Regions from separate parts of the Brevibacterium sp. H602 genome, predicted to be linked through region 2. Evidence: predicted binding sites of a transcription regulator. Region 2 holds the regulator's gene; the other holds the start of a gene.
The links. Region 2 encodes LexA, which represses DNA repair genes until DNA is damaged. Its sites were predicted from a motif close to TCGAACANNTGTTCGA; they were not measured.

Region 1 (14,696 bases), on a different contig from region 2:
GTGGGGGCAGCAGTCGGTTCGTCCGGCCCCGCGCTGGGGCGGTAGCTGGCTCGTCCGCGCCCTGCGGTGAGCCGACAGCCGATTTGTCGAGACCCCGCACGTGGACTGCTCACCGATCGACACCCTGTTAGACGTGACCCTTCTGAAGGGGAAATTCACCAACCGATTCCGTACCCTGAATGAGGCGTTCGCAGAGCGATGGAAGGACCCTGATGACACAGACCGAACAGATCCCCGCCGAGGCGGTCATCCACAATGCGCGCATCCTCGACGGCGATCGGGCGACGTTCTCCGAGGAGACCGCTGACACGTGGATCGCGATCGCCGATGGAACGGTCACGGCACGGGGCCGCGGGGACGGCTGGAAGGACAGGGCCGCCTCGGCGAGAGTTGATGTCATCGACGCCGCCGGCGGATACGTGGCTCCCGCTTTCGTCGATATCCACTGTCACGGTGCGGGCGGTGCGAGCGCCGAGGACGGGAGCGAGGGGATCGATGCGATCCTCGACGTACACCGGGCCCATGGCACCGGCAGGCTCGCTCTGTCCTACGTCTCCGACACGATCGAGGGGCTGTGTGAGTCCCTGCGCGCGGGCGCCGGACTCGTCAGTGAGCGAGCCATGGTCATGGGCCTGCACGCCGAAGGCCCGTTCCTGTCCCCGGATTTCAAAGGTGCGCATGCGCCCGAAGTGCTCACATCGCCGACTCCGGAGGCGGTCGAAGCGATCCTCGAGGCGGCCGATGGAACTCTTTCGCAGATCACGATCGCTCCCGAGCTTCCCGGTGCTCTCGATGCGATCGGTCGGTTCTCTGCGGCAGGGGTGCGCGTGGCCGTCGGTCACACGGCTGCCGATTATGCGCTGGCCGCGCAGGCCTTCGAAATGGGGGCGAGCATCCTCACCCACGCGTTCAATGCGATGCCCGGAATCCATCACCGTGCTCCGGGACCGGTCCTCGCCGCGGCCGAGGCCGAGCACGTCACCGTCGAACTCATCAATGACGGCGTCCACGTCGTCGCCCCGGTCGCGCGTATGCTCCACGAACTCGCGCCCGGGCGCCTTGCTCTCATCACTGACGCCATGGCGGCGACCGGCCTGCATGATGGGAGCTATCACCTCGGTTCGCTCCCCGTCGAAGTCAAGGCTTCGGTAGCGCGCCTGGTCACCGCGGATGGCACTCAGGGCGCCATCGCGGGGTCCACGTTGACGATGGACGAGGCTGTGAAGCGGGCAGTCGCCGAGGTGGGACTCAGTCCGTTCGACGCTGTGCAGTCCGCAGGGTTCGTTCCATTGCGTGCGGGGGGCGGAATGCCGGAGTCGGGCGATTCTCTGCATGCGACGGGCGGTACCGCCGGTGCCGCCGGTGCGGGCAGCCTGTTGGCTCCCGGAATGTCGGCTGACCTCCTGCTGCTCGATGAGGACATGAGCATCCGGGCCTCTTCGTTGGGGGACTGAACCCAGCCGAACATGGCAGAACCGAGTTGAATCCGGCTGAACTTGGAAAGTGGGCACAGTTGTCCCCTGAAAGCGGGGGAGGCTATTTGTCGAACAGGGAGTCGACGATGTCGTCCGCGATGAAGCGGGCGTGGAGGATCGGCTTACGAGCCGGGTCCTTTGCGGCGGGCGGTATGTAGGCCGGTCGCCCGTCGAAGAGCATCACCGTGTCCCAATCGGTGCGGTCGAGCAGGTGGTGGTGATAGCTGCAGAGCAGCGCGAGATTGTTGATCTCGGTCTTGCCGCCGAGTGCCCACGGCCACACATGGTTGGCGTCGCACCAACCGGGAGGGGCATCGCAGCCAGGGAAGGTGCAACCTCGGTCACGGGCGGTGATCACTGCCAGCTGTTTGCGATTGGCGAAGCGCTGTTCTGTGGCCACCTGCATTGTCTTGGCCTTGTCGCTCATGAGGTGGAAGAACAGCGAGCCGTTGAGGCCGTTTCTCATCAGTTCCGTGATGGGAATGGGATTGTCGGCGCCCGTGGTGCCGTGTCCCGTGCCGTTGGCCAGATCTTCGGCGATGGCGTTGATGACGAGAGCATAAGGCGCTCCTGCAGTCGTCCGCTGCTTGTCGATCGTCGTGACGAGGCCGGCGAATCGTTCGTAGATCCATTCGCGCGCCGAGGGCTGTTCAGCGCTGACGTCGACGAAACCGCCGTCCTCACGAACACCGACGCCGGGGACGTCGGCCGGAGTCCGGGTCGTGCGGACTGCGTTGAGATCGGGTTCCGGAACTCGCTTCGCGTCATACCGGTCACCGGAGAGCACCGCATCGACGATCTCCAGCAGCTCTTTGTCAGGAAGCGGCGAGTTCGTTCTCTCAGAAGCAGCGGTCGCAGTGGCGGGATTGCCCGCGGTCGCGGAACCGAATGCGCCTATCGCTCCATCGGCCCCGTCTGCGGCTGTTGATTCGGCACCAGCGTTATCGGCACCGGCCTTGTCGTCTTCTCCCGCAGACTGGATTCGTGAGGTCAGAAGTCCGTTGAGAGTGCCGCCGGTGACGGGGTCGAGCAGTCCACGCAGCTCCCAGTCGCCGTTGGCCTTGGAACGCATGGACATGTTGTACGCAGAGCGGTCGGCCGAGTCATTCGGTTCTGCGCCGTCCGGGTCGATATAGCCCATGAGCTTGCCGAAGATCTCGCGCAGATCCTTGAGACGGACCTTGGGTGCGTTGTCGACCAAGCGCGTCTCGACGTCGGTGCGGACCGCCTGACTGACCCACGTGGGCAGCTTGCGCATGCAGTCTTCGATGACAGACGCCTGGGCGGCGGAGATCGTGCCGGCATGGAGGGCATCTGCGACGACTGGGTAGAGAGGCGGCAGAGCCTGTCCGGCCATGTCGACGCGTCCGCCGAGGTTCTTGGCCATATCGGTCCGACGGTTCGCCTCCGCGCCGGTGAGGTTGAATCGATTCTCGATGAGCGACTTCGTCGACTTGGCGCCGAAATCGCTGGGGGTTCCGACGCGTTCGCAGACGGAGAGTGCGAGCGTCGACAATGCATCGTTGATGCGTGTGATCGCCTCGACCCCATCGGCGAGCATGATGGCCTGATCTGGTCCCATGGGGCGATCGAACGCGCGCAGCTCGTCTTTGAGGCTCATCAGCTGAGTGATCGACGAGGTGACCTCGGGCGCGAAGCGGCTGAGATCTGCCCACTCCTTGTCGGCGAGCAGCGGGTGACCGCTGGTCTGCGGGGAGTTGTCGGCGTTCCGATCGGAATGATCGGAGCTGCGTTCGGGAGTGAGGGTCATGGGGATGAATTCCGTTCACCAACATCGTTGTTGTTGGAATCCAGTGTACGCTCATAATGTGTGGAACGCTATAGATGCTCGAAAAAAGTTTCGAACATAATTCTGATGTTCGTCACAGTTCGAGAATATCGACAAGCCTCGTTGAATCAGTGCAGGTCAGGGGCGGTGTCGGCTGCAGCTGAGGTGAACCGGCTTCGAATGTGTCAGTCGGTCGTGGCACGATTGGAGTATGGATGCCCTGCTCCTCATTGACACCGACGACGCCAGCTACCCCAGCGATGACGCCATGGAGACCCTCGGCGATATCGTCACCCGCACCCGCGCTGTGGGCGGTGTGCTCATCTTCGCGTCGACGAAGGCCGACCTCGCCGACACTCCCGACGGGGAGCTGAGCATCTTCGTCCCTGATGAAGAGGATCTTGTGCTCCGGTCCAAGAGTCCGGATGTGTTCGAAGGCGTCGACGATCTGGCCGCAGGTCTGCATGACCTCTCCGTCGACCGGATCATCATCGCCGGAGCCGACGCCACCGCGGCCGTGCCCGGCGCCGACGCCACCACGGGCGTGCCCGGGGCCGGAGCGGGCCAAGTCACCACTGACCCCGCCGCCCAGGCGGGAGGCGATGCCGATGCCAACGCCTCCTCGGCGGGCACCCCCGGAGCCGTCTACGCCTCGGCGATGGCGGGTCTTGTGTGCAACTTCGACGTCGTCGTCCTCTCCGACTCCACCACTGACCCCGATGGCAACCTCGTCGCCTGGGGCGATGTTGCCGCTGATGCCGGTGCCATGGTCAAGAAGACCGCCGATACCTGGCTGCGGATGTAGGCTCTGCCGCCTTCCCGAAATTGTTCTACATTGAGTAGAATGTGGGAGCGAGCTGAGAGGAGGGCCCATGACCGGATGGACGAAGTCCGTGCGTGCGCTCGCCGCCGCCCTCTTCACGACCCTCCTGGCCCTGCTCATGCACCTCGGTGCCGGTGGCGGCGTCTCGATTCCGGGCATTGTGGTCGTCTTCGTTCTCGTTCTCTGGGCGGCGATGATCGTCGCCGGCAGGCGTCTGGGCTACCTGACTCTGGCCGGTCTGCTCGGCCTCGGACAGGTGCTCATGCACCTGACGATGAGCTGGTCCGCACACACCTTCGCCCATGCGGGGACCCACGCGGGAACCGCTCAATCCGGAAGCGGGCAGGCCGGGGCCGCTGGTACCGGATCCACCTCCGCCGAGGCGGCCCTCCACGCCCACGCCGGACACATCGTCCCAGCCTCCGGCTCCCTTGACCTCGGTCCTGCCGCATCCGCTCTCGGACATGCGAGCCACGGGGCCACCTCGGTGGGGATGGTCATCGCACACGTCGTCGCCGTCCTCGTCACCGCCGTGATCCTCAAGCGCGGTGAGGACATCGTCCTCAGCATTCTGCAGCTGGCCCTGGGCCCGGTGATCGGCGCACTGCGAGCCCTCGCCGAGGCGGCCGGAGTCCTGGCCGACGAACCGTTCTGCAAGCTCTGCGCTTCGTTCCGGGTGCCGCAGCCGGTCACATCGGCGGTGGTCGGCCCGAACTACCGCCGCGGCCCTCCCGCGTTCGGCTGACATCCCAATCGGCGTTTGCAGCGCCGACCCACACCTGGTTTCCCGGGTGACCATCCATCTTCGGGTGACCGCCCAGACAGCGGCGGGCCGCCCCTCGGTGACAGTCGAACACGTCCGCGCACACCGCTGCGCGCAGAAGACACGTGCTCCGGCATCCCAGCCAGCACGTGCCCTGCACGCTTGCACTCGCACGAGCTGCGCGCAGGCATACGAACGCGGTGTGGCTGAGCGCCCGCAGCTTCGAGCAGCAGAGACTCTGCGACCGAAGATCCTCGTCGTCTGACGACAGAGGACACGCGGGACTGCCCGCGCCAGTAGGCGACCGCGGCGCGCCGACACGTGCTCTCGACTGCACCTGAATGACGAAAGTGCAGACATCATGCGAAAGAACATCACCCTGGCCCTTGCCCTGCCCATCGCCGTCGCCATCGGCCTGGCCGGCTGCGGCCAAGACGACCGCAGGGCCGCCGGTTCGGAACAGACCGACGGCAGCGGCTCCGCCTCGGCGGAATCCTCGGAAAGCGCAGTCGACGCCGAAGCGCTCAGCTTCGACGGCGCTTGGGTCAAGGCCGCCGACGACGGAATGACCGCAGTCTTCGGGGAGCTGAAGAACAACACCGACGCCGACATCAACCTCGTCGAGGCGAAATACGCGGACGCGGAGATGGTCCAACTCCACGAAACCGAAGGCGACGGCTCGGGCGGAATGTCCATGCAGGAGAAGAAGGGCGGCTTCACCATCCCGGCGGGAGAGAGCCTCCGCTTCGAGCCCGGAGGCGATCACATCATGATCATGGGGCTGAAGAAGGCGATCAAGCCGGGCGAGCAGATCAAGCTCGACCTCGTCACCGCCGACGACGAGACCGTCGAGGTCACAGCCGTGGCCAAGGAGTACTCCGGAGCTCAGGAAGACTACGCGCCCGGTGAAGCCGAAGGCTCCAGTGACGACCACGGCGACCACGGTGACCACTGAGTCCGGTCGCCCCGGCTTCAGCCGCCGAGGTCTCCTGACCTCGGCGGCCGCGGCCGGCGGTGCAGGCGTCGTCGGTGCCACGGCCGGATTCGCGCTCGGCCGCGGTCCCGGATCACAGGGCACGAGCGTTGGTGACGGCGGGCCGCCTCGGCGAGATCTGGATGGCGCGAATGGGCCGCAGACCGTGCCGTTCTACGGCACTCATCAATCCGGGGTCGAAACCCCACCACAGGCCTATGGGCACTTCATCGCATTCACGCTCAAGCCCGGAACCAAGGCCGCGGAGGCGGTGCGCTGGCTGCGGCTCCTCACCGCGGATGCGGCTGCGCTGACGCAGGGGCGGGCGCCCTTGGCCGACTCCGAATCCGAACTCGCCGTCGACCCTGCCCGGCTGACAGTGACTTTCGGATTCGGAGCCAGGCTGGTTGCCCTGGCCGGAAAGGAGCATGTTCCGGACTGGCTCAAGCCCTTGGAGGCGTTCTCGATCGATCGCCTCGATGAGGACCGATGCAAGGGCGACCTGCTCCTGCAGTTCTGCGGCGACGACCCGCTGACCTTGGCACATGCTCGGCGCATGCTGTTCAAGGATTCGCGCTCGTTCGCCGAGGTGGCCTGGCAGCGGGACGGATTCCGACGTGCCTACGGCAGCACGGGGGAGGGGAAGACCCAGCGGAATCTCTTCGGTCAGCTCGATGGCACGGCGAATCCGGGACCCGGATCCGAGGACTTCGCGCGGATCATCTGGGGACAGGGCACGAAGACCGCGAACCCGGTGTTCTCCGCTCGCGGGGAGCCGCCGGCCGACCTCGGAGCGCATCTGCCGGTATGGATGCGTGGGGGAACGACGCTGGTTCTGCGCGATATCGCGATGAACCTCGACACCTGGGATCAGGCCGACCGGCCGGCACGGGAGTTCTCGGTCGGGCGGACCATGGGCACCGGGGCACCGCTGTCGGGTGAGGACGAGTTCGACGTCCCGGACTTCACCGCGGTCGATCAGCGCGGACTGACGAAGATCTCACAGGTCGCGCATATCGCCCGAGCCCGCGACGGACTGGGTCCGGAGGTGCAGATCCACCGGCGCACGTTCAACTACGAGACCGGTGCGGGCGGGGATTCGGGGCTGCTGTTCGCGTCCTTCCAGGCCGATATCGAACGGCAGTTCCTGCCGATCCATCGCCGCCTCGCCGAGGTGGACCTGCTCAACGAATGGACGACCCCGATCGGGTCGACCGTGTGGGCGATCCCGCCCGGAGCGACCGAAGACGGGTACGTCGGGCAGGAGCTGTTCGACGGGTGAGGAAGCGGCGCGGCCGCCGGACAGGCAGGCACGGCCGCGTCCTCACTGAAAACGAGCGGCCGCCGGACCCGCAGAAGCGGGAACGGCGGCCGCGCAATGTCCGTGCTCACTGCGGTGCGTCAGGACTCGGTTCTGCCCGATGAGAGCAGTGACTCAGTCGGTGATCTCGGAGTCGAAGGCCTTCGGATTGTCCTTGATCCACTGGTCGACGGCGTCGCCTTCCTGACCTTCTTCGTACTCGTTGACGATGAGGTCCTCAAGCTCTCCGTACGTCTTGTCGTCGAGCTTGATCCCCTTGATGAGCTCGGCAGCCTCGGGGTTGTCCTCGCTGAAGCCGTCGGTGCCGAGGAAGTGCATCTTCTCCGGATCGCCCATGGCGTTCTGCGGATCCTTGAGCTCCTTGACGACGAAGGCGTTGTTCGCCCAGAACGGACGCCACAGGGTGACGACGATGTCTTCCTTCGCATCGATGGCATTGCCCAGCTCGGTGAGCATGGCCGGGGTCGAGGAGGTGACGAGCTCGAAGTCCTTCTCCAGGTCGTAGGCAGGCATCATCGAATCCTTCGTCACCTTGGTGAGACCGGCTCCGGGTTCGATGCCGACGATCTTGCCGTCGAACTCGTCGGCATTGTCTTTGAGCTCATCCATCGAATCGATGTCGACATAGTCGGGCACGACGATCGTGTTCTGCGCCTCGTCGTAGTAGGTGCTGATGTCCTCGATCTTGTCGCCGTACTCATCCATGTACTGCTTGTGGGTCTTCTCCGGCCAGGCGGAGGGGTAGATGTCGATGTCGCCGTTCGCCACTCCCGCACAGAGGATCGCAGCCCCGGAGATCGTCTCCAGCTCTGGCTCGTATCCGAGCTTCTCGAGCTGGTCCTCGAGCAGGAACGCGGTGCTGCGGCTGTCGGACTACGAAGAGATGTAGCCGATCTTGATCGTGCCCTTGTCGCCGCCGGAGCCGGAGTCCTTGCCGGCTTCCTGGGAACACCCGGTCAGGGCGAGGCCCAGGGCTGCGCAGGCGGCGACTGCGGTGGTGATTGTGCGTGACTTCATCGGTTTCCTCTTCGTGGTGGCTGCCCGAACGAGGAGGTGCTGCCGTCTCTGGCAGTCTCCGTCGTCCGAGCAGGAACGTGTGAACGCAGGAGCTTTTGTGATCACAAAATCTGGTATGGCTATGTAATCACAGTATTCACTCAACTTCCACCGGTTCAACGAACGTATCCGAGCGGACTGTGTCCCGAATCCGCACGACTGCAGGCCGGCGCGATCGGCGGAATGCACGCGACCTGTGTAATGTCAGCGCGATTTGGAGAATGCACGCGCGAACTGCGGAATGACAGCGCGAACTGCAGAATGTCAGAACAGCGGCTGCGGCAGGGCGTCTTCGAACTCGAGGAGGCGCCGCTTGGTCTCGAGCTCGTGACCGGGCAGCCCGCCCGAATACCCGCCGAGTCCGCTACCTGCGACAACACGATGGCAGGGGACGATGATCGGGATCGGATTGAGTCCCATGATCCCGCCGACGGCACGGGCCGGGATCCCGGTTCCGCTCGCCTCGGCGAGCTGTCCGTAGGTGACTGTGGTCCCCGCGGGGACTTCTTCGGCCAAGGCCGTCAAAACTGTCCTCGCGACGTCCGAGACCTGACCGAAGTCCACGGGCAGGTCGAATTCGCCGAGGCGGCCGTCGAAGTACGCACGCACCTGGGCGACCGCCTCGGCGAGGATCGGGTCCGAGCCGGCGGCCACCTCGGCGGGGATGGAAACGTCGGCGGTCGCCTCGGTGAGGATCGGGTCCGACCTTTCGGCCGCCCCAGCGGGGATCGGATCGGCGGCGTCGCTCGCCTCGGCGGATCTGCGCCATTCGAGTCGGACGATGGACCGGCCGTCGCTCGTCACGGTGAGGGGTCCGACGAAGGTGTCGACGGTTCCCGAAGCGGTTGCCATGGGATGTCCTCCGTTCGGGCCCGCGCACCGATAACGGTGTCAACGGCGATTCTCAGTCGAGTCTACTCATACAGCTGTGCCCTCCCGACTCGTCCGAGTCGGGAGGGCACAGCATATTCATGACCGCACACCGGGCATTGGGGAAGTCCGCAGCTGAGCCGACGGTGTCGTCCGTAAGCGAAGCTGCTGCCGCGGCGCGACAGAATCACTCCTCGTCAGGCAGTTCACCTTCGTAGGCATCGGGGTTGGCCTTCAGCCACTCGGCGATGGCCTTTTTGCCATCATCCTTGTACTTGTTGACGACCAGGTCCTCGAGGTCTCCGTACTGCTTGTCATCCATCTTGATCTTCCCGACGTAGTCAGCAGCGTCGGAGAACTCTTCGCCGAAGCCCTTGGTCGCGGTGAAGTGGAGCTTCTCGGGGTCTCCCATCGCGCCCTTCGGGTCCTCGAGGTCCTTGACCGGGTACTCGTTGTTGGCCCAGAACGGACGCCACAGGGTGACGACGATGTCCTTCTCCGCGTCGGTCGCATTGCCGAGCTCCGTGAGCATGGCAGCGGTCGACGAGGTGACGAGCTCGTATTCGTCGTCGAGACCGTATTCGGGAATCATCGCCTTGGTGGCCTTCGTCAGACCGGCTCCGGGCTCGATTCCGATGATCTCGCCGCCGAAGTCCTTGCCCTTGCCCTTGAGGTCCTCGATCGAGTTGATGTCCTTCATGTACTTCGGGACGGCGATCGTGAGGACGGCGTTGTCGTAGTAGGCGCCGAGGTCTTCGAGGTCGTCACCGTATTCGTCGATGTACTGCTTGTGCGTGACCTCGGGCCACGAGGACGGATACATGTCGATATCGCCGTTAGCGACACCGGCGTAGAGGACGGCCGCGTCGTTGAAGGTCTGGGTCTCGACGTTGTAGCCCATCTTCTCCAGCTGATCTTCGAGCAGGAGCGAGATGCTCTGGCCGTCGGTCCAGCCGGTGACGTAGCCGAGTTTGATGTCGCCCTTGTCGCCGCCTCCGCCGTCGTCCTTCGCCGCTTCCTGCGAGCAACCGGTCAGGGCAAGGCCGAGGGCTGCGACTGCAGCGACGATCGGGGTGAGGAATCTTCTTTTCATTGTGTGTTCCTTTTCTCTAGTGATCGACTAATCAGACTGTGTGGTTCATCGACTCAGGCCGCTGCTGCAGCCGCCTTGTTCTTCGCGCTGCGACGACGCATCCCCGCGACGAGCGAGTGCGGGTAGTCCTTCGCGTTGCCCAGGGCTGCGGTGACGCGATCGAGGTAGACCGCGATGATCACCACGCCGAGTCCGGCTTCGACGCCGAGCGGCAGGTTCTGGGTGGCGATCGCTTCGACGACGTTCTTTCCGAGTCCGTCGGCGCCGACCATGCCGGCGATGACGGCCATCGCCAGTGCGAGCATGATGACCTGGTTGATGCCGGCCATGATCGTCGGCGTGGCCAAGGGCAGCTGGACTCCGCGGAGGATCTGGCCGGGAGTCGCACCGAAGGACTGTCCGGCTTCGACCGTCTCCGAGTCGACCCCGCGGATGCCGAGTTCGGTGAACCGCACACCCGGGGGCAGAGCGAAGATCACCGTTGCCACGAGGCCGGGAACGACGCCGATGCCGAAGAAGGTGACCGCCGGGATGAGGTAGACGAATGCCGGCATCGTCTGCATGAAGTCGAGGATCGGTTTGATGACCGCCGAGGCTCTGTTGCTGCGCGCGGCCAGAATGCCGACCGGGACGGCGATGATGATGGCGATGACAGCGGCGATGATGATCAGCGCCAGGGTCTGCATCGCGGCCACCCATTGGTCCATCGTCATGATGAAGAACAGAGTGATGAGCGTGCCCACGGCCATCTGCCACGAGCGGAAGATCCAGCCGATGAGCGCCAGCAGAATGATGATGACGAGCGGGTGGAGGTCGACGAGCACGTCGGTGAGGACTTCGATGAGGAAGTTGAACAGCCAGGTGACGGCGTCGAAGAACCACGCGACGTTGTCCTTGAGCCAGTCGAAGACGGTGTCGACCCAGGCTCCGATCGGAATTCTGATGTTCTCCATCAGCGCTCACTCCTTTCACCGGTGGCCTGCGGTGCGACGGCATCATCACCTTCGGCGAGTACCTGGTCGATGATTCCGGTGTCGACCGGCTCGGGCCAGTCTTCGACAGCGGCTTCCGTCGAGGCCTCGTCGTTGCCGTTCTGTGTGCCGAGCGCAGCGAGTAGGGTCGCTCGGGGGACGACGCCGACGAGTTCGCCGTCCGCGTCGGTGACGGGCACCGGCAGGGGCATCTCTGCGGTCGGGAGGAAGAGATCGATGAGCAGGTCGTCCGGAGAGGCGGGGTGGGCGACCGGCTTGATGATCTCGTCGAGAGTCGTGGCACCGGTTCGGATGTGTTCGATGCAGTCGCGGTCGCTGACGAGGCCGAGGAACTTCCGGTTCCTGTCCGTGACGTACACGCCCGAGACGCTGTTCTCGCGCATGGTGCGCAGCGCGACCCGGGGGCCGTTCTGATTGCTCACGGTCTGCCGTGCCTTCTCCATGACGTTGTTGGCAGTCAGCACGCGGGCCCGGTCGACGTCATGGACGAACTGTGCCACGTAGTCGTTGGCCGGGTCGGTGAGGATGTCCTCCGGGGTGCCGACCTGGACGATGCGTCCGTTGCGCATGACCGCGATCCGGTCACCGAGGAACATCGCCTCATTGAGGTCGTGGGTGATGAAGATGATGGTCTTCTTCAGCTCCCGCTGCAGCTCGACGAGCTGTTCCTGCATCTCGCGCCGGATCAGCGGGTCGAGGGCGGAGAAGGCTTCGTCCATGAGGAGGATGTCGGTCTCGGCCGCCAGCGCACGGGCCAGGCCGACGCGCTGCTGCATACCGCCGGAGAGCTGTTCGGGGAACTTGTCGCCCCAGCCTTCGAGGCCGACGGCCTTGAGCCAGCGGTCGGCGGCCTTGTCTCGCTCCGCCTTCGCGACTCCGCGGATCTCGAGCGCATAGGCGGCATTGTCGCGGACGGTGCGGTGCGGGAGCAGCGCGAAGTGCTGGAACACCATCGAGATGTGTTCGCTGCGGACTTTGCGCAGTGCGGCCGAGTCGATCTTCGCGATGTCGGTGCCCAGCACCTCGACGGATCCGGCGGTGGGTGCCCAGAGTCCGTTGAGAGTGCGGATCAGGGTCGACTTGCCCGAGCCCGACAGGCCCATGACGACGAAGATCTCGCCGGCCTCGACTTCGAAGCTCGCGTCGATGACGGCGGCCGTTCCGAGCTTCGTCAGATCATCACGGTCAGCGCCCTCTTCGAGTCGTTTGACGACTTCGTTTTCGCGCTTTCCGAAAACCTTGTAGACGTGTGACGCTTTGACAACGCTCACGTGCTTCCTCCTTGCATTCTTGGCAGTCCGCAAGAACGAGAGGCTTCACCCCCGTTTGCACGGTTCGGTGCTCGCAGATCAGATCCGAATAGCTCAATTGCGCACGCGCCTCACCGCACACGGATATCTGATCCACCATTGTAGTTTTGTTCAGGGTTTTCGGCAGAGATTTTGCCCCGAGTATCCGGCGCGTCACCCTTGACTGCTGCTCTGACCTGGGAAAACACACAGTCGTGCGTTACTTGATTGTTATAATCATCGATTGAAGCATGTAGGTATGCCGCTAATGGGTTTGCTACCGGTTACGGGATTTTGATGCGGTAGGCGGCCTTGCCTTCAGGATTCTTGCCTTCAGGATTTCTGCAGCGATTCCGTGAGGAAGCGGATGACGGCCGGAGTGACCACCTCGGCGAATTCTTCGAAGAATCCGTGTCGGCCTTCCGGCAGAATGCGCAGCTGAGATCCGGGGATGCGCTCGTGGAGGATCCGGGCATTCTCCACCGGGTTCATCCGATCGGCATCGCCGTGCATGATCAGCGTCGGGGCGGAGATCTCGGGCAGCCGGTCCCAGGCATTGTGGTTGGCGCTCACGCGCAGATGGGCAGATGATTCGGCGGCCGTCATCGTGTCGTCGCCGAGCATCTTGCTGTACTTCGCCGATACCGTCCATTCGGGGGTGTAGAAGAGGTCGAAGAGGTACTGGGTATGCTCATCACCGCGCAGCCTCGCCAGTGCCTGGCCGACTTCACGCGGACGCTTGACGGCATGCGTCCCGCCGGGAGAGGTGCACCCGAGGACGAGAGCGCTCACCCGCTCCGGATGGTTGAGTGCCAGCATCTGTGTGATGCGCCCACCCATGGACGTGCCGTAGACCGCGGCCCGATCCACGCCGAGGTGGTCGAGCACGTCCGCGGCATCATCGGCGAAGCTCGCCGTCGACAGCTCCCCGAGCTCACCCCGGCTGCCGCCCGTTCCGCGATAGTCGAACGTGATCGTGCGGAAGTCCGCTTCGAAGTCCCCGCGCAGGTCATCCCACCACTCGTGCGAGTTCGACTGACCTTGCAGGAGGAGCAGGGCAGGAGCGTCCTCCGGCCCGCTGACCTGGATCTCGAGGGGGAATCCATCGCGCGCGCTGATCCTGTCCACCTGCATCGTCTCCACCCGTGTCCTCCTGCCCGCGCGCGCCTGGTCACCGCCTACGCTTGAGAAATGAAATCATTGCCGTTCCTCAATCCTGCCGCAGGATCGCCCGTGGTGCGCAATCCTGGGCGACCTGCCGTCATCGTGCCGACACAGGCGATCGATGCCGATGAGCTCGCCGCCGAATGCGCCGCGGCCGCTGCGACCGGAATCGTCGACGCCGTCGAATGGCGCATCGATCCGCTGCTCGTAGTCGCCTCCGGTTCCGCGCAAGGTGGCGTGCACAGGAGTGCGCACAGCCTCGCCGAGGCGGCCCTTCGTCTGCTTCCGAGTGCACTCACAGCGGAGCTGCCGATCCTCCTGACCGTCCGCACCTGTTTCGAGGGCGGGCAGGTGGAGATCACGGAGGATGATTACGCCGAGGTGGTGCGGGAACTCATCGCCGGGGTAGCCGGCAATGTGGACTCAGGCGTTCCCGTGGCCATTGACGTCGAGATCGATCGGGCCGAGTCGGGCTCCCTCATCGCCTCGGCGCGGGAAGCGGGCGTGCCCGTCGTCGCCTCACACCACAATTTCGAGTCCACGGACTCTGCCGAGCGCCTGCTGAAGACGTTCGCTGCGATGAGCGAGGCCGGAGCGCATGTGGCCAAGGTGGCGATGATGCCGCAGGCACCGGCCGATGTTCTGCGTCTCCTGGAGGCGACTGCCGCGGCGGATGCCTCGCTGCCGGTTCCCGTGCTTGGAATCTCGATGGGTTGCTTGGGGCGGACGAGCAGGATCATGGGCGCCGACTTCGGCAGCTGCGCCACATTCGCGCAGATCGGTCAGGCTTCGGCGCCGGGGCAGATCGAGGCATCGGTCCTCGCCGAGATCCTCGACCGCGTCGGACCTAGGTGTGGATGAGCGGCCTCAAAGTTCATACGCAGTGATCTTGATCAGGGCGTATGAATTTCTGACTCGCGTTTGCTGGCGGGCCGGGCTCAACCGGCAGATTACGTCGGGAAGCAGACGGCCCGCGAAGCATGAGCTTCGCGGGCCGCTTCTCTGCTGCAGAAGCAGCAGAAGGTCAGCCGAAGATCAGTCAGTGACCTCTTCGATCTGCTTGCGGAACTTCTTCGGCAGGGCCTCAT
Region 2 (14,696 bases):
GCGATGACGGCCAGCACGATCGACGAGGCGATATTGAAGTAGTAGTTCGACACCGGGTTGACCGCGGTGTAATCGGTGTTCGGCAGGGTCTCCATCACCGAGGTGGTGATCCCGGCGAACAGAGCGTCGAGGCTCGTCGGGACGATCGAGGTCGAATAGCCGGCACCGGTGGCGGCGAACCCGCCGATGAGCCCGGCCATCGGATGCCGTCCTGCCGCTTTGAATACGAGCGCGGCCAAAGGCGGGATGATAACGAACGCCGAGTCGGCCATGATCGACCCGACCACCCCGACGAAGCCGACGGCATACGGCAGCAGCCACTTCGGGCTCTTGCCGAAGGCGATGCGCACGGCCGCGGCGAGCATTCCCGACTTCTCGGCCACACCGACGGCGAGGAGAATCGGCAGCACCGTCGCCAAGGGCGGGAACCCGATGTAGTTGTCGCCCATCGTCGTGGTCAGCCACGACAGGCCCTCCCCGGTGAACAGTCCCTTGATCGCAACGGTCTCGTCGCCGCCGGGAATGGCCACGGTGACATCGGCCATGGCCATCGCCGTGGAGACGAGGCCGGTGATGATGAAGAGCCCGAGGAACAGTGTGAACGGTTCGGGCAGCTTGTTTCCGATGCGTTCGATCCAGTCCAGCGTGCGCTGGCCGAAACCGACTTTCCCATCTGTCGTCGACATGAGCGGTCCTTCTCTTCGATGGATCAGGTCTGGGTGCGGCGGGACGATCTCAGTCGAAGAAGTGCTCGACGTCGATGGCTCCCCCGTCGCGGGTGAACTCTTCGGTCACCTCGGCGGCGAGAGCATCGTCGACGAGGAAGTCCAGTGCGGTGCACGCAAGACCGTAAGCTGCGTCGAGTGCCGCAATTTCGGCGGCCGGGGTCTGCGCTGCCTCGGCGAATTCACGAGTGTGCAAGGCCACCTCGGCGTCGGCGGTCTTGATGAGCGGATGGATGCCGGGAATCCGGTAGGAGACATTGCCGAAGTCCGTGGACGCAGCGATCGATTCGTCGAGCACTCCGGAGGGAAGCGGTTGGCGACCGCGCGCCTGTTCGTGTTCGCCCCAACGGGCGGTCAGCGTCGAATTCGTGCGCACGGGCAGCGACGGCGGATGTTCGTCCCAGTCGACAGTGACGCCGGTGCCGGTCATGAGCGCGGCACCCTTTGCCGCGTCCTCGACCCGGTCGGAGAGCTCTTTGAGCGTCTCAGGGAACTTCGAACGGACGTAGCACTGCACGGTGGCGGTTTCGGTGATGATCGACGGTCTCGTTCCGCCGTCGGTGATGACCGCGTGCAGACGGGAGATCGGCGGCATCTGCTGCCGCATCAGGCCAAGTCCCTGATAGAAGAGGTTCGCCGCGTCGAGGGCGTTGCGCCCCATGAACGGCTGCGCCGAGGCGTGGGCGGCGACCCCCGAATACGTGACCTTGAGCAGGCGGCGTCCCAGCCACACCTGGTCGGCGCAGTCGTAGCCGTAGCCGTGGACCATGATGGCTGCGTCGATTCCGTCGAAGGCACCGGCCCGGGCCATGACCTCTTTGCCCGAATGACCTTCTTCCGCTGGGGTACCCAACAGCACGACGGTGCCCGGCACGGCGTCGGGGTCCTTCTCGTACAAGGCATGGAGGGCCAGGAACGCACCGACTCCGGCGGTGGCGATGATGTTGTGCCCGCACGCATGCCCGATCTCGGGCAGGGCATCGTATTCGGCGAGGATCGCGATCGTGCGACCGTGGCCGGATCCCGTCGTCGCCCGCAGTGTGGTCTTCACACCGTAGAGGCCGGTCTCGACATCGACTCCGTGCTTCTCCAACACCGAGGCGATCGCGGCGACCGAATCGAACTCTTCGAAGGCCGTCTCGGCGAGATCATGGATGGTGTGGAGCAGACTCGTGAGGTCGCCCTCCGCGGCGTCCAGTCCCGCAGCGATGCCGGACCGGCTCGTCACCGGGGCACCGGTGAAGTCAGAGACCCACTCGGCGGCCTGCTCGGCCCGAGCCCGGGTCTGTCTGGCCATCTCGTCGAGGTAGCTGTCGTCCGGTGCGGTCGAGTGGCCGAGGTCACGGATTTCGCTCATGGGTCACAAGCATAGGTGCCCTGCCGATCTGACACGCCCGGAACGGTCAGACTTCGACGAGGCGGATGGCCAGAGAGTCGATCTTCGCGACGAGGTCCTCGTCACCGGCGACAGTTTCCTGGAACCGGCGCACTTCCTCCGGCGGCACATCGGAGTCGACACCGAGTGTGATGCCGAGCTCCGGACCACCGAGGTGGACACTGTTGCTGCCGGGGCTCACACCGATCCGAGCCAGCCACGGGAAGGACTCGGCGATGGCACGCAGACGCTCGGCCACCTCGGCGTCGGCCCAGGACGGAGTCCAGGGCTGGGACTGCACGAACGCGAACATGGCCGGGCGGCGCAGCAGGAACGAGGACTCGGCCCCCGGATCGAGGACGACGAGCTGGGACTCGGCCTCGATCGCCCCGAGGACGAGCCGTTCGGACTCGATCGGCACGGGACGGGCGCCGGAATGCCACGCCGTCAACGGTGGGATTCCGGAGAACCCTGGAGTGCACTCGCGGCCGTCCTCGGCTTGGAGGCGGACCATCGCCATCTCCGAGGAGTTGTCGGCCATGAGCCCGTTCTCTCCGACCTCCTGATCGACGACCATCGGCACGATCGGGGCATAGAGCCTGGCCCCGGACAGTGCCGCGACGACCTGCTGGTGGGCGGCCGGATCCAGGGGTGCATGAGCGACCTGGGTCAGGGCCTCCAACAGGGCCGCATCCGCCAGCCCGGTGTCACCGGAGAACGGGTTGGGTTTGAGATCCCGGCCCTCCCACGCCTGTCCGGCGGAATCCGTCGGGGTATGGGCGTCGCCCGCCTGGGCATCAGACGCGGCGGACCGGGGCTCGTCCGGCCCATGCGGCTGGCCCGACTCGTGAGGGTGGCCCGGATCGTGCGAGTGCGTGCTCACAGACTCACCGTCCTGCGACGTCGAGGGCTTCTTCCAGAGTGAACTTGCCGGCGTAGAGTGCCTTGCCCACGATCGCCGAGTCGACGCCGAAGGGCACGAGCTCACGGAGGGCACGCAGATCGTCGAGGCTCGAGACTCCGCCGGAGGCGACGATCGGAGAGTCCGTCTTCTGCGCGAGATCCTTGAGCAGGTCGACATTGGGGCCCTGCAGGGTGCCGTCCTTGCGCACATCGGTGACGACGTAGCGGGAGCAGCCTGCGGCTTCGAGGGTGGCGAGGACTTCGTAGAGGTCGCCGCCGTCCTCCGTCCAGCCGCGGGCGGCCAGGGTGGTTCCGCGCACGTCGAGGCCGATGGCGACCTGGTCGCCGAAGCGCGAGATCATCTCGGCCGTCCACTCGGGGTTCTCCAGGGCGGCGGTGCCGATGTTGACGCGCTCGGCTCCCGTGTCGAGTGCACGTTCGAGGCTTTCGGTGTCACGGATGCCACCGGAGAGTTCGACCTTGATCCCCACTGCCTTGACGACCTGGTTGAGCAGATCCGAGTTCGATCCGCGTCCGAAGGCGGCATCGAGGTCGACGAGGTGGATCCATTCGGCGCCGCGGCTCTCGAAGTCCTGAGCGGCGTCGATGGGTGAACCGTAGTCGGTTTCGGTTCCGGCTTCGCCCTGGACGAGGCGGACGGCCTTGCCGTCGGCGACGTCGACGGCGGGGAGGAGGACCAGCTTGTTCGAACTGTCTGTCATTGTGACCTTTCTGCCAGGGTGCCACGGGGTTTGAGGCAACCATAGTCGGTGTGCTCGGTCAGGAGCTGAGTGAGTCTGTGGGGTCGGTGCCGGAGCTGTCGGTGCCGCCCGAACCGTTGCCCGGGCTGCTGTCGGCGGCGAACGAGGCGAGCCAGTTGCGCAGGAGCTTGGCGCCCGCCTCGGCGGATTTCTCGGGATGGAACTGTGCTGCCCAGGTGGTTCCGTCTTCGACAGCAGCGATGAAGTCATTGCCGTGGCGGGCGGTCGTCACCGTCGCGTTCGCCGGCGGCTCGGTCGCAGCGTAGGAGTGGACGAAGTAGAAGCGTTCGTCACCGATGCCGTCGAACATGGCCGAGTCTGCGGGAGCGTTGACCTTCGACCATCCCATATGCGGGATGACCGGTGCCTCGAGGCCGGTGACGGCTCCGGGCCACAGACCGATGCCCTCGGTCTTGACTCCGTGTTCGACTCCGCGGGCGAAGAACACCTGAAGGCCGACGCAGATGCCGAGCAGCGGTCGCCCTTGTTCGTGGCGTGCCCGGATGAGGTCGACTCCCCCGACGTCCTCCAGTCCGGCCATCACGGCCGAAAACGCGCCGACGCCCGGAACCAGCAGTCCGTCGGAGTCGTTGATGACATCGTGATCGGCCGTGAGCGTGACCTCGGCACCGGCCGCGGCGACCGCACGAACGGCGGAACGGACGTTTCCGGCACCGTAGTCGAGGACGGCGACAGTCGTCATCGCTTCGCCCCCTTGCTCAGCACCGACCAGATCCTCCACAGGGAGAACCCGAGGACGATGGCACCGAGTGCGGCGACGACCCAGGCGGTGGTGTTCCCGCCGAGGGCCAGAGCAATGCCGAAGGCCATGACGAGTCCGGCGAGGACGGCGGCGATGATCCACAGCAGAGCGGTGCGTGCCATGGCGGCCCGGCCAGGGCTCATCGTGGCTGCACTAGCCTGCAGCTTCGTCATCGACGAGGTCGGAATATTGCCCTCGACGTCCTCTGCGGCAACGGTTTCGAGCAGGAGACCTTCGAGCACATCGGGCAGGTTCTTCAGCGCCAGCCCGGCCGGCACATCGGATTCTCGGGCGCCGTGGCGGAAGTGGCCGGCGTCGATCTGCTCTTCGCTGCGCACGAGGAGGAGGACCTCATGTTTGCCTGCGAGCTTCGAGATCGCTGCGGCCGCCTCGTTGCCGGCTTTGACATCCGTGTCGGCGAGTACGATTCCGCTGAACTCGCCGATCGGCACGATGGTGCCTGAGATGTTCGACAGCACGCACGCGGCGGCCAGCTGTTGGGCGACCCCGAACGGGGTCACGATGACGGTCGTGCTCACAGGACTCCCTTGGTGCTGGGAACGGAGTTGCTGCGCGGATCGGTTTCGACGGCTTCGCGCAGCGCGCGGGCGAAGGCCTTGAACTCGGCTTCGACGATGTGGTGCGGATCGCGACCGCGCACCAGGTCGAGGTGGACGGTCAGTCCGCCGTTGAAGGCGATCGATTCCAGCGAGTGTGAGGTCATCGAACCGGTGAAGTGACCGCCGATGAGGTGGTACTGCTGGCCTTCGGGCTCGCCTTCGTGGACGAAGTAGGGGCGACCGGAGACGTCGACGACGCACTGGGCCAAGGCCTCGTCCAGTGGCACGGCGGCGAAGCCGTAGCGGCGGATGCCGACCTTGTCGCCGAGAGCTTCGCGCAGGGTCTGGCCGAGCACGATCGAGGTGTCTTCGACGGTGTGGTGGACGTCGATGTGCGTGTCGCCGGTGGCGGTGATGTCGAGGTCGATCATCGAGTGCTTCGACAGGGCGGTGAGCATATGGTCGAAGAACGGCACGCTCGTCGAGATGTTCGAAGTGCCGGTGCCGTCGAGGTTGACGGACACGGACACCGTGGACTCGGACGTGGTGCGTGAGTTCTGGGCCTGCCTCATGGAGTGCCTTTCGTCGGGGCGGCTGATGACGGGGTCGGAGACTGCGGACGATCCGCGAGGATGTCCGGGGATTCGGCGAGGATGTCGTCGATGGCGTTGAGGAACGCTTCGGTCTCCTCCTCGGTGCCGGCGTTGACGCGAGCGTGGCCGGTGATGCCGATATCGCGGATGAGGACTCCGCGGTCAAGGAGCTTCTGCCACAGATCGGCCGGTGAGGCGATGTTGCCGAAGAGAACGAAGTTCGAATCGCTGTCGTGGACGGTGAAGCCCGCCTCGGCGAGGTGGCTGGACATCCGATTGCGCGCGTCGATGAGTCGGTCGACGTTGCCCAGCAGCAGTTCGGCATGTTCGAGTGCCGTGCAGGCCAGCACCTGGGTGACCTCGGACAGGTGGTAAGGCAGGCGGACGAGGCGGAGGACGTCGATGAGCTCGGGTGCGGCGATGGCGTAGCCCAGGCGCAGGCCGGCACAGGCGAAGGCCTTGCTCATGGTGCGGGAGACGACGAGGCGGGGCCGGCCCTCAAGCAGAGTCATCGCCGAAGACTTGGCGGGACGGGAGAATTCCGCATACGCCTCGTCGACGATGACTATCCCTGCGCAGTTGTCGTAGGCGGCTTCGATGACGTCGAGACCGATCGAGGTCCCGGTCGGATTGTTCGGGGTGCACAGGAAGACGATGTCCGGGTTCGCACGCGCCACCTCGGCGGCGACCGTCTCGGCGTCGAGGGTGAAGTCGTCCTTGCGTTCGACGTGCTGCCATTCGGCACCCGTGCCCGTGGTGATGAGCGGGTGCATCGAATAGGAGGGGGTGAAGCCGACGACGGTGCGGCCCGGTCCGCCAAAGGCTTGGACGATATGGCTGAGCACTTCGTTCGAGCCGTTGGCGGCCCAGATCATGGAGGGGTCGAGGTCGACGGAGTCTCTGGCGCGTTCGTTCACACCGTCCAGATAGGTGACGAGGTGTTCGCGCAGTGCGGTGAATTCGCGATCGGGATATCGGTTGAGTCCGGCGAAGTGATCGTCGACGGCGGCGCGCATACTGTCGGCGACGACGTCCGGAAGCGGATAGGCGTTCTCGTTGACGTTGAGTTGGACCGGCACATTGAGGTGCGGAGCCCCGTAGGGCTTGAGGCCGACGAGGTCTGAACGCACTGGCAGAGAGTCGATGTTTCCCACGGCGATCATTCTACCGAGAGGCCCCCGCCGCCCGGGCGGCGGGTCGGGCATCGAGATACGCCGGTCGGCTCACCCGATCGAACGGGTCAGCGCGGTGCCGGTCGGGCCGGCGCCCTGCCGGTCGAGCAGGGTCCGACCTCAGCGGACGGGGACGTCGAGGGTCTGGCCGGGGTGAACCGTCGGTGTGTCCAGGTGGTTGAGCTCGACGATATCGGCAACGACATCGCGGGTGTCGCGGTCGATGCCGAGGTTCGAAGCCACGGTCCACAGCGATTCGCCCTCACCGACGACGACTGCCTCGGCGTCGATGCCGATGCTCTCCGTCTCCGATTCGGCGACGGCAGCTGCCGAGAACGACTGGGTGGCGAGGAGGACCGCTCCGCCGATGACGACGAGAGCGACGAGCAGGGTCCGGAGAAGGCGCACAGCCTGGCGTCCACGAGGGGTCAGGTGCAGCTCGGTGTTCTGTGCAGACATCGCATTACCTCTTTCATTCGTACGATTCCACCAGTAATCGGTAGAACGTCTGTTCTATTCAACATGCCAATCGAACAAATGTCCAGTCCAACTCGAACATCTATGCGACAATGAGAGGGAACCAGCGTTGTTGATTGATCTGTCAGAACCATCTCAGTCGGCACTGACACGAGAATTTCCGAAGCGGAGATCACGGCGTTCAGCGGCAGGGAATAGAACGAAGGGGAACGAGCAATGGTTCAGAACAAACGAGGCAGAGGCAGGCCTCGCAACGAAGATGTTGCCAGCGAGATCGCTGCCGCTCGCACCGATGACGACGTCGTCCAGATCCCTGAGGGGTCATCCGGTGAGGGCGACTTCCGCCTCACTCCCCGTCAGCGTCTCGTGCTTGAGACCATCGAACGCGCGGTCGTGACCAACGGCTACCCGCCGAGCATGCGCGAGATCGGCAAGGCCGCCGGGCTGGCCTCCCTCTCCAGCGTCGCCCACCAGCTCTCCCAGCTCGAACGCCTCGGCTATGTCCGCCGCGACCCGAAGCGCCCGCGTGCGATCGAAGTGGTCAATCCGTTCGAAGAGGAAGAGGCAGAGCGCGCGAAGTACGAGGAGCTCGCCAACAACACCGTGCAGGTGCCCGTCGTCGGACGCATCGCCGCCGGTGGCCCGATCCTGGCCGAGCAGGAAGTCGACGATGTCTTCTCCCTGCCGACCCAGGTCGTCGGCTCCGGTGAGATGTTCCTGCTCAAGGTCGTCGGCGATTCGATGATCGAAGCCGCCATCTGCCACGACGACTGGGTGGTGGTGCGCAAGCAGCACACCGCTGACAACGGTCAGATCGTCGCCGCCCTCCTCGACGGCGAGGCCACGGTGAAGACCCTCAAACGCAAGGCCGGTCAGCAGTGGCTGATGCCGCAGAACGAGAACTACGAACCCATCGACGGCACCTACGCGCAGATCATGGGCCTCGTCGTCGCCGTCATCCGCCGCCTCTGATCTTCCGTCGGCTCTCCGCAGTCTGAACGCAAAGGCCCGCGACCGAATCGGTCGCGGGCCTTTGTGTCATCCTTCGTCGGTTTCGGCCAGCCTCGCCAGGCTCTTGCGGACGAGGCCGGAATTCGTCGTCGGCCACATCCGCGGCATCGAATTGACGAGGAACCCGGCATACCGGGCCGAGCGCAGCCGCGAGTCGAGCACGGCCACCACTCCCCTGTCCTTGGTCGACCGGATGAGGCGTCCGGCTCCCTGAGCCAGGCGCAGGGCGGCATGCGTGGCCGACACCGCCATGAATCCGTTGACTCCCCGCTGGTCGGCATCGCGTGCCCGCGCCTGCATGAGCGGGTCGTCGGGACGGGGGAACGGCAGACGGTCGATGATGACCAGGCGGTTCGTCCGTCCCGGCACATCGACTCCCTGCCACAGTGACATGGTTCCGAACAGGCAGGTCTGGTCGTCGGCTGTGAACTGAGAGACCAGCGCCGGCAGGCCGTCATCGCCTTGGAGCAGGATCGGGAAATCGAACTTCTTCCGCAGGTGTTCGGCTGCCGCGTGGGCCGCCGCCCGGGAGGAGAACAGGCCCAGTGCCCCGCCGTTCGAGGATTCGACGAGTTGTTCGAGTTCGGTCAGTGCTTCTACGCTCAGTCCGCTGCGTCCGGGCTTGGGCAGGTGGGAGGCGACATAGAGGATGCCCTGTTTGCCGTAGTCGAAGGGTGATCCGACATCGAGGCTGTCCCATTTCGGGGCGTCGGGTCCGAAGAGTCCCAACGAGGCTGCCACTGCGTCGAAGTTGCCACCCAGGGACAGAGTCGCCGAGGTGGCCACGACCGTGGATTCTTCGAAGATGCCGTTGCGCATGGTCCCGGCCACGCTCAAGGGTGCGACGACGAGATTCGTCGTCTCCTTCTCGCGGAAGGTCGAACGCGACAGCCAGATGACGTCGTTCTTTCCCGGGTCGCAGAAGCGTTCGGCGAGTTCGAAGATCTCCTGGCAGCGTGCCTTGGCCATCTGCCGGCCCGCGTCGGCCTCCTCGGTCTTGCCGCCGATGTCGTTGATGATCTGGCGGGCAGAATCGCGGATCTGCGCCAGAGCCAGTCCGAGCGTCTCGCTCATGTGGAGGATGAGCCCCTCGGGCACCGAGGTCTGCGCACGTTCGAGTGCCGCCGCGGCGGAGTCGAGCAGAGACACGACGCCGTCCTGGACGGTGGTGTGTTTGCGTACGGAACTCGTCGCGGCCGAGAGCATGCTCGTGTTGATCTGCCCGGACAGGGCGCTGGTGACCCGGTCCTTGAGCTCGTGGGCCTCGTCGATGATGATGACATCGTGTTCGGGCAGCACGTTCGATTCCCCGAAGGCGTCGATGGCCAGCAGGGCATGGTTCGTCACGACGATATCGGCTTCGGCGGCATTGTTCCGGGCGATTTCGGCGAAGCATTCGGTGAACAGCGGACAGTTCGAACCGAGGCAGTCGAAGGCGTTGACGGACACCTGTGACCAGGCACGATCGCTGACGCCGGGTAGGAGATCGTCGCGGTCGCCGGTGTCAGTGGTCTTCTCCCAGGTGCGGATCCGCTGGATCTCCTCCCCCAGCCCGGAGCGTTCGGTGGGTTTGCGTCCCGCCTCGGCGTCGGCACCGAGGTCGAAGAGCATGCCCTCGCCCTCGTCGGGGTACCCGCCGGCGAGCTTGTGCTTGCACACATAGTTCCGGCGCCCCTTGAGCAGTGCCGCCCGGGGCAGCGGATCGAGGTCCTTCTTCACGGCCTTGAACAGCCGGGGCAGGTCGCGGTGGATGATCTGCGTCTGCAGGGCCAGGGTCGCCGTTGAAACGACGACCTTCCCGCCGGTGCGGGTGACGTACTCGGCCGCCGGCACCAGGTAGGCCAAAGATTTGCCGGTGCCGGTTCCCGCCTGCACGAGCAGATGGATTCCCTTGTCCAGCGACGAGGCGACCGCCTGCGCCATCTCCTGCTGACCCTCGCGTGGCGATCCGCCGATGGCGCCGACAGCGGATTCGAGGAGGGTGTCGACTGCCTTCACTCGTCGATGACCAGGTCCGGACGTTGGAATTCGCGCAGTTCGTCGACGAGCTCGGTCGGCACCTTGGCCTGCAGGCTGGTGCCCTCCGTGCCGTGCGACTCGTGTTCGACCGTGCCGAGGGCGTAGATCTTCGACACGAGGTCACCGCGTTCATAGGGAATGAGCACGGTCATGTCGATGTCCGGGACGGGAAGGCGGTTCTCGATGGCCTCGATGAGGTCATCGATCCCTTCCTTCGAGACTGCGGAGACGAACTGGGCGTCGGGATACTCCGCGCGCAGGCCGGTGATCACGGCCTCCTCGGCGATATCTGCCTTGTTGAACACGAGGAGTTCGGGGATATCCCCGGTCTCGACGTCTTTGAGGACGTCGCGCACGGCCTGGATCTGTCCGTGCGGATCCGGGTGGGAGGCATCGACGACGTGGAGGAGCAGATCCGAGCCGGCGGCTTCCTCCAGGGTCGAGCGGAAGGCCTCGACGAGCTGGTGGGGCAGGTTGCGGACGAACCCGACGGTGTCGGTGTAGGTGAAGACGAGGCCGTCGGCGGTCTTCGCCTGCCGGACGGTCGGATCGAGGGTGGCGAACAGGGCGTTCTGCACCATCACCTCGGCGTCGGTGAGCAGGTTGAGCAGGGAGGACTTGCCCGCGTTCGTGTAGCCGACGATCGCGACGGAGGGTACGTGGTGGCGGGCGCGGTTCTTCCGCTTGGTCTCGCGGGAGGGCGCCATGGCGTTGATCTCGCGGCGCAGCTTCGACATGCGCGTACGGATACGACGACGGTCGAGTTCGATCTTCGTCTCACCGGGTCCGCGGGAGCCGATTCCGGCACCGCCGGCGACACGGCCGCCGGCCTGACGGGACAGGGACTCACCCCAACCGCGCAGTCGCGGCAGGAGGTATTCGAGTTGGGCGAGTTCGACCTGGGCCTTGCCTTCGCGGGATTTCGCGTGCTGGGCGAAGATGTCGAGGATGAGCGCGACGCGGTCGACGACCTTGACCTTGATGACGTCCTCGAGTCCGCGCCTCTGGCTGGGGGCGAGTTCGGAGTCGATGATCACGGTGTCGGCGCCGACGGAGGCGACGACCTCGGCGAGTTCGGCAGCCTTGCCTTTGCCGAGGTAGGTGCCCGGGTCCGGCTTGTCGCGACGCTGGATGAGCGCGTCGAGGACCTCGGAACCGGCGGTTTCGGCGAGTGCGGCGAGTTCGCGGATCGAGTTCTCGGCTTCGGCCTGGGTGGTGTTCCAGATGCCGGCGAGGACGACGCGTTCGAGGCGGACCTGACGGTATTCGACCTCGGTGATGTCTTCGAGCTCGGTGGAGAGTCCGGCGACGCGGGTGAGGGCGGCGCGCTCGGCGAGGTCGAACTGGTCATCGCCCTGGGTGGTGTCGTGATCATCGAGGGCTTGGGCGCCTCGGGAGAGCACACGATCGAGCATCGCGTTGCGACGCTCCTTGTCTTCAGACGTCATTCATTCCTTTGTTCTCTGCCGCCCGCACGGAACTTCTCGTGCGGACGTCGTCATGCTTGCCACCGGTCCAGGCGATTCGCACCGACGGTGGTGTCCATCAATTCTCCCACAGCCGTCTAGACTGAAACGGTGTCAGAGCACTATTTCACCGAATCGCCGAGCAGCGAGGCCAAGTCGCGGGTACTCAACCTCGATCTGGCCGGCCGCGCCGTCACCGTCGAAACCGTATCCGGCACGTTCTCGCCCACTCGCCTCGACCTCGGCACCGCTGTGCTGCTGCGGCATCTGGCTGAGCCGCCGGCCGGCGATATCCTCGATCTCGGCTGCGGTTGGGGGCCGATCGCCCTGCACACGGCCTTGGATGCCCAGGACGCCGAGGTGGATGTTCGAGTGTGGGCACTCGACGTCAACTCCCGGTCCCTGGAGACCACCGCGGCGAATGCGCGCAGGCTGGGTCTCGATACGATCAACACCGTCACCGCCGCTGATGTTCCCGCCGACCTGCAGTTCGCCGCGATCCGGTCGAATCCGCCGATCCGCATCGGCAAGGAAGCGCTGCACGAACTCTTGGAGACCTGGCTGCCGCGTCTGGCGCCGGGCGGCCGCGCCGATCTCGTCGTGTCGAAGAACCTCGGCGCCGATTCCCTGCAGAAGTGGATCGCCGGGATGCTCGGCGACGGATTCGAGGTCGTGCGCACGGGATCGTCGAAGGGCTTCCGCGTGCTCACGGTCGAACGCGACTGAGCTCAGCCGATCGTGCCGCTGGCGACGAGGACCGCGGGGCCGGCAAGGCTGACGCGTCCGCTCGTGCCTTCGGCGTTGGGTTCGATTTCGATGCGCAGCTGACCGCCGGGCACGTCGACTCTCCACTGCAGAGGTGACTTCTCGCCTGCCCAGTGGTGGGCTGCGATCGCTGCCGCGCAGGCGCCGGTTCCGCAGGAGCGGGTCTCACCGACGCCGCGTTCGAACACGCGCATGCGCAGGGCGCCTTCTCCCCCGGCCACATCGGATCGGGCGGGTTCCATGACGATGTATTCGACATTGGATCCCTGTGCCGGGACGGGGTCGAGGACGGGGGCATCGCGCAGTTCGGCTGCTGCGAGTTCGGAGTTCTCGGCCAGGGCGACGACGGTGTGCGGGTTGCCGGTGGACACGCGCAGTCCGGGACGGGCGACGTCGATTCCGCCGGTGGTCACGAGCACGCTGCTCGCGGGGTCGAGTGACCATTCGCCCATGTCGATCGTGTACCAGGCGTCGCTGGCCGATCCGGGTCCCGCTGTGCCGGTGTCGACGACGTCGTCTCCGGTCTGAACGCCGAGGGCGGGATTGAGGGTGGTGCGCACGGCTTTGATGCCGTCACGGGTGCCGACGAGGATCTCGCGGGCATCGGCGGGGACGCGACCGCTGGTCACGAGTGCGTGGGCGAATACGCGAACGCCGTTGCCGCACATCTCGGAGAGGCTGCCGTCGTTGTTGTAGTAGTCCATGAACCATTCGGCACCGGCGTCGGCCTGTTCGGCGGCTCCCGGGATGCCGCTGGCTGCGGAGCGGACGATGCGGATGATGCCGTCGGCGCCGAGTCCTGCACGTCGGTCGGCGAGCGTGGCGACGGTTTCGGGATGCATCTCCAGTGTGCTGTCGTCGTCGGAGAGCAGAACGAAGTCGTTCTGGGTGCCGTGCCCCTTGAGGAAGCTGACATCGGTCCAGGCGGCGAACGGGGTATTCGGAGTGCTCATGGCTCCATCTTATCGGTGAGCGTCCAGTCAGGTCTTCAGTGCCCGTTCAGGACGTCGAGTGCCGCCGCCAGATTCTGTTCGGCGTCGGCGGCGCTGCCGTCGATCCAGCGGATGCGCGGGTCGCGGCGGAACCAGGTGTCCTGTCGGCGTGCGAACTGCCTTGTGCGGATCGTCGTCTCTTCCTTCGCCTCGGCGACGGTGAGTTCTCCGGCCAGGTGGCGTTGGATCTGTGCGTATCCGATGGCGCGCGATGCCGTCTTGCCTTCGGCCAATCCGACGTCGAGGAGTCGCAACACTTCGTCGACCCACCCGTGGTCCCACATGAGTTCGACTCGGGCGGCGATGCGCTCATGCAGAATCGCCCGGTCCATGCTCAATCCCAGATGGATGGTCGGTTCGATCTCCTGGTAGTCCGGCAGTTGGGCGCTGAAGGGTCGTCCTGTGAGTTCGATGACTTCGAGGGCTCGGGCGATACGTCGTTGGTCGTTGACGGTGATCTTCTCGGCCGCTTTCGGGTCGAGCTTGCGCAGTTTCTGGTGCAGCGCCCACCGGTCTGTTGCGACCTCGGCCTCGAGGCGGGCTCGCACCTCGGGATCCGTGCCCGGGAACTCCATATGGTCGACCGCGGCGCGCACGTAGAGTCCGGACCCGCCGACGAGGATCGGACGCAGTCCGCGCTCCCGGATGTCCGCAATCGCTGCGCGTGCACGCGCTTGGAAGTCCTGAACGTTCGCCTCTTCGGTGACGTCGAGGATATCGATGAGGTGATGCGGAATCCCCCGGCGCTCATCGACCGGCAGCTTCGCCGTGCCGATGTCCATCCCTCTGTAGAACTGCATCGAATCCGTGTTGATGATCTCCCCGCCGAGGCGGCCTGCCAGATCCAGCGCCAGGTCGGATTTCCCGGTGGCAGTGGCTCCGACGACGGTGATGATCGGCGCAGTGTCCTCAGTCATCGACGATCACTCCCAGAGTCCGGTGCCGCAGACAGAACGCACCTCGTGGACACGTTCGTCGACGACCAGCTCCAGAGTCGATACACGAGCACCCTGGTCGACGGCGTGGCGGATGCCGGCAGCCAGCACACTGAGGTTGGCGGCCATGGCCCCTGCTTGGTCGCAGAGGTCGAGCAGTCTTTCGTTGTCGATTGACG

Region 1: a site for LexA is predicted at 3,325-3,340, ahead of ACSBQT_RS11800 (DUF222 domain-containing protein). Genes of this name have one in related genera too.

The regions. Positions count from the first base shown of each region.
Region 1 is NZ_JBPIZD010000014.1:23,271-37,966, forward strand. It holds gene ACSBQT_RS11795 (N-acetylglucosamine-6-phosphate deacetylase) at 213-1,454, shown strand; gene ACSBQT_RS11800 (DUF222 domain-containing protein) at 1,537-3,246, opposite strand; gene ACSBQT_RS11805 (hypothetical protein) at 3,476-4,069, shown strand; gene ACSBQT_RS11810 (hypothetical protein) at 4,137-4,832, shown strand; gene ACSBQT_RS11815 (copper chaperone PCu(A)C) at 5,212-5,805, shown strand; gene ACSBQT_RS11820 (Dyp-type peroxidase) at 5,774-7,105, shown strand; partial or broken gene ACSBQT_RS11825 (glycine betaine ABC transporter substrate-binding protein) at 7,259-7,999, opposite strand; gene ACSBQT_RS11830 (hypothetical protein) at 8,018-8,161, opposite strand; gene ACSBQT_RS11835 (methylated-DNA--[protein]-cysteine S-methyltransferase) at 8,465-9,052, opposite strand; gene ACSBQT_RS11840 (glycine betaine ABC transporter substrate-binding protein) at 9,258-10,163, opposite strand; gene ACSBQT_RS11845 (ABC transporter permease) at 10,217-11,116, opposite strand; gene ACSBQT_RS11850 (quaternary amine ABC transporter ATP-binding protein) at 11,116-12,426, opposite strand; gene ACSBQT_RS11855 (alpha/beta fold hydrolase) at 12,778-13,578, opposite strand; gene aroD (type I 3-dehydroquinate dehydratase) at 13,636-14,469, shown strand; gene ACSBQT_RS11865 (DUF4235 domain-containing protein) at 14,644-14,696, opposite strand, start outside.
Region 2 is NZ_JBPIZD010000011.1:79,724-94,419, forward strand. It holds gene ACSBQT_RS10080 (AbgT family transporter) at 1-686, opposite strand, end outside; gene ACSBQT_RS10085 (M20 family metallopeptidase) at 736-2,082, opposite strand; gene ACSBQT_RS10090 (SseB family protein) at 2,129-2,983, opposite strand; gene priA (bifunctional 1-(5-phosphoribosyl)-5-((5-phosphoribosylamino)methylideneamino)imidazole-4-carboxamide isomerase/phosphoribosylanthranilate isomerase PriA) at 2,988-3,725, opposite strand; gene hisH (imidazole glycerol phosphate synthase subunit HisH) at 3,784-4,467, opposite strand; gene ACSBQT_RS10105 (hypothetical protein) at 4,464-5,066, opposite strand; gene hisB (imidazoleglycerol-phosphate dehydratase HisB) at 5,063-5,659, opposite strand; gene ACSBQT_RS10115 (histidinol-phosphate transaminase) at 5,656-6,834, opposite strand; gene ACSBQT_RS10120 (LysM peptidoglycan-binding domain-containing protein) at 6,973-7,311, opposite strand; gene lexA (transcriptional repressor LexA) at 7,546-8,301, shown strand; gene ACSBQT_RS10130 (ATP-dependent DNA helicase) at 8,368-10,338, opposite strand; gene hflX (GTPase HflX) at 10,335-11,807, opposite strand; gene ACSBQT_RS10140 (class I SAM-dependent methyltransferase) at 11,937-12,551, shown strand; gene dapF (diaminopimelate epimerase) at 12,554-13,543, opposite strand; gene miaA (tRNA (adenosine(37)-N6)-dimethylallyltransferase MiaA) at 13,579-14,499, opposite strand; gene ACSBQT_RS10155 (hypothetical protein) at 14,506-14,696, opposite strand, start outside.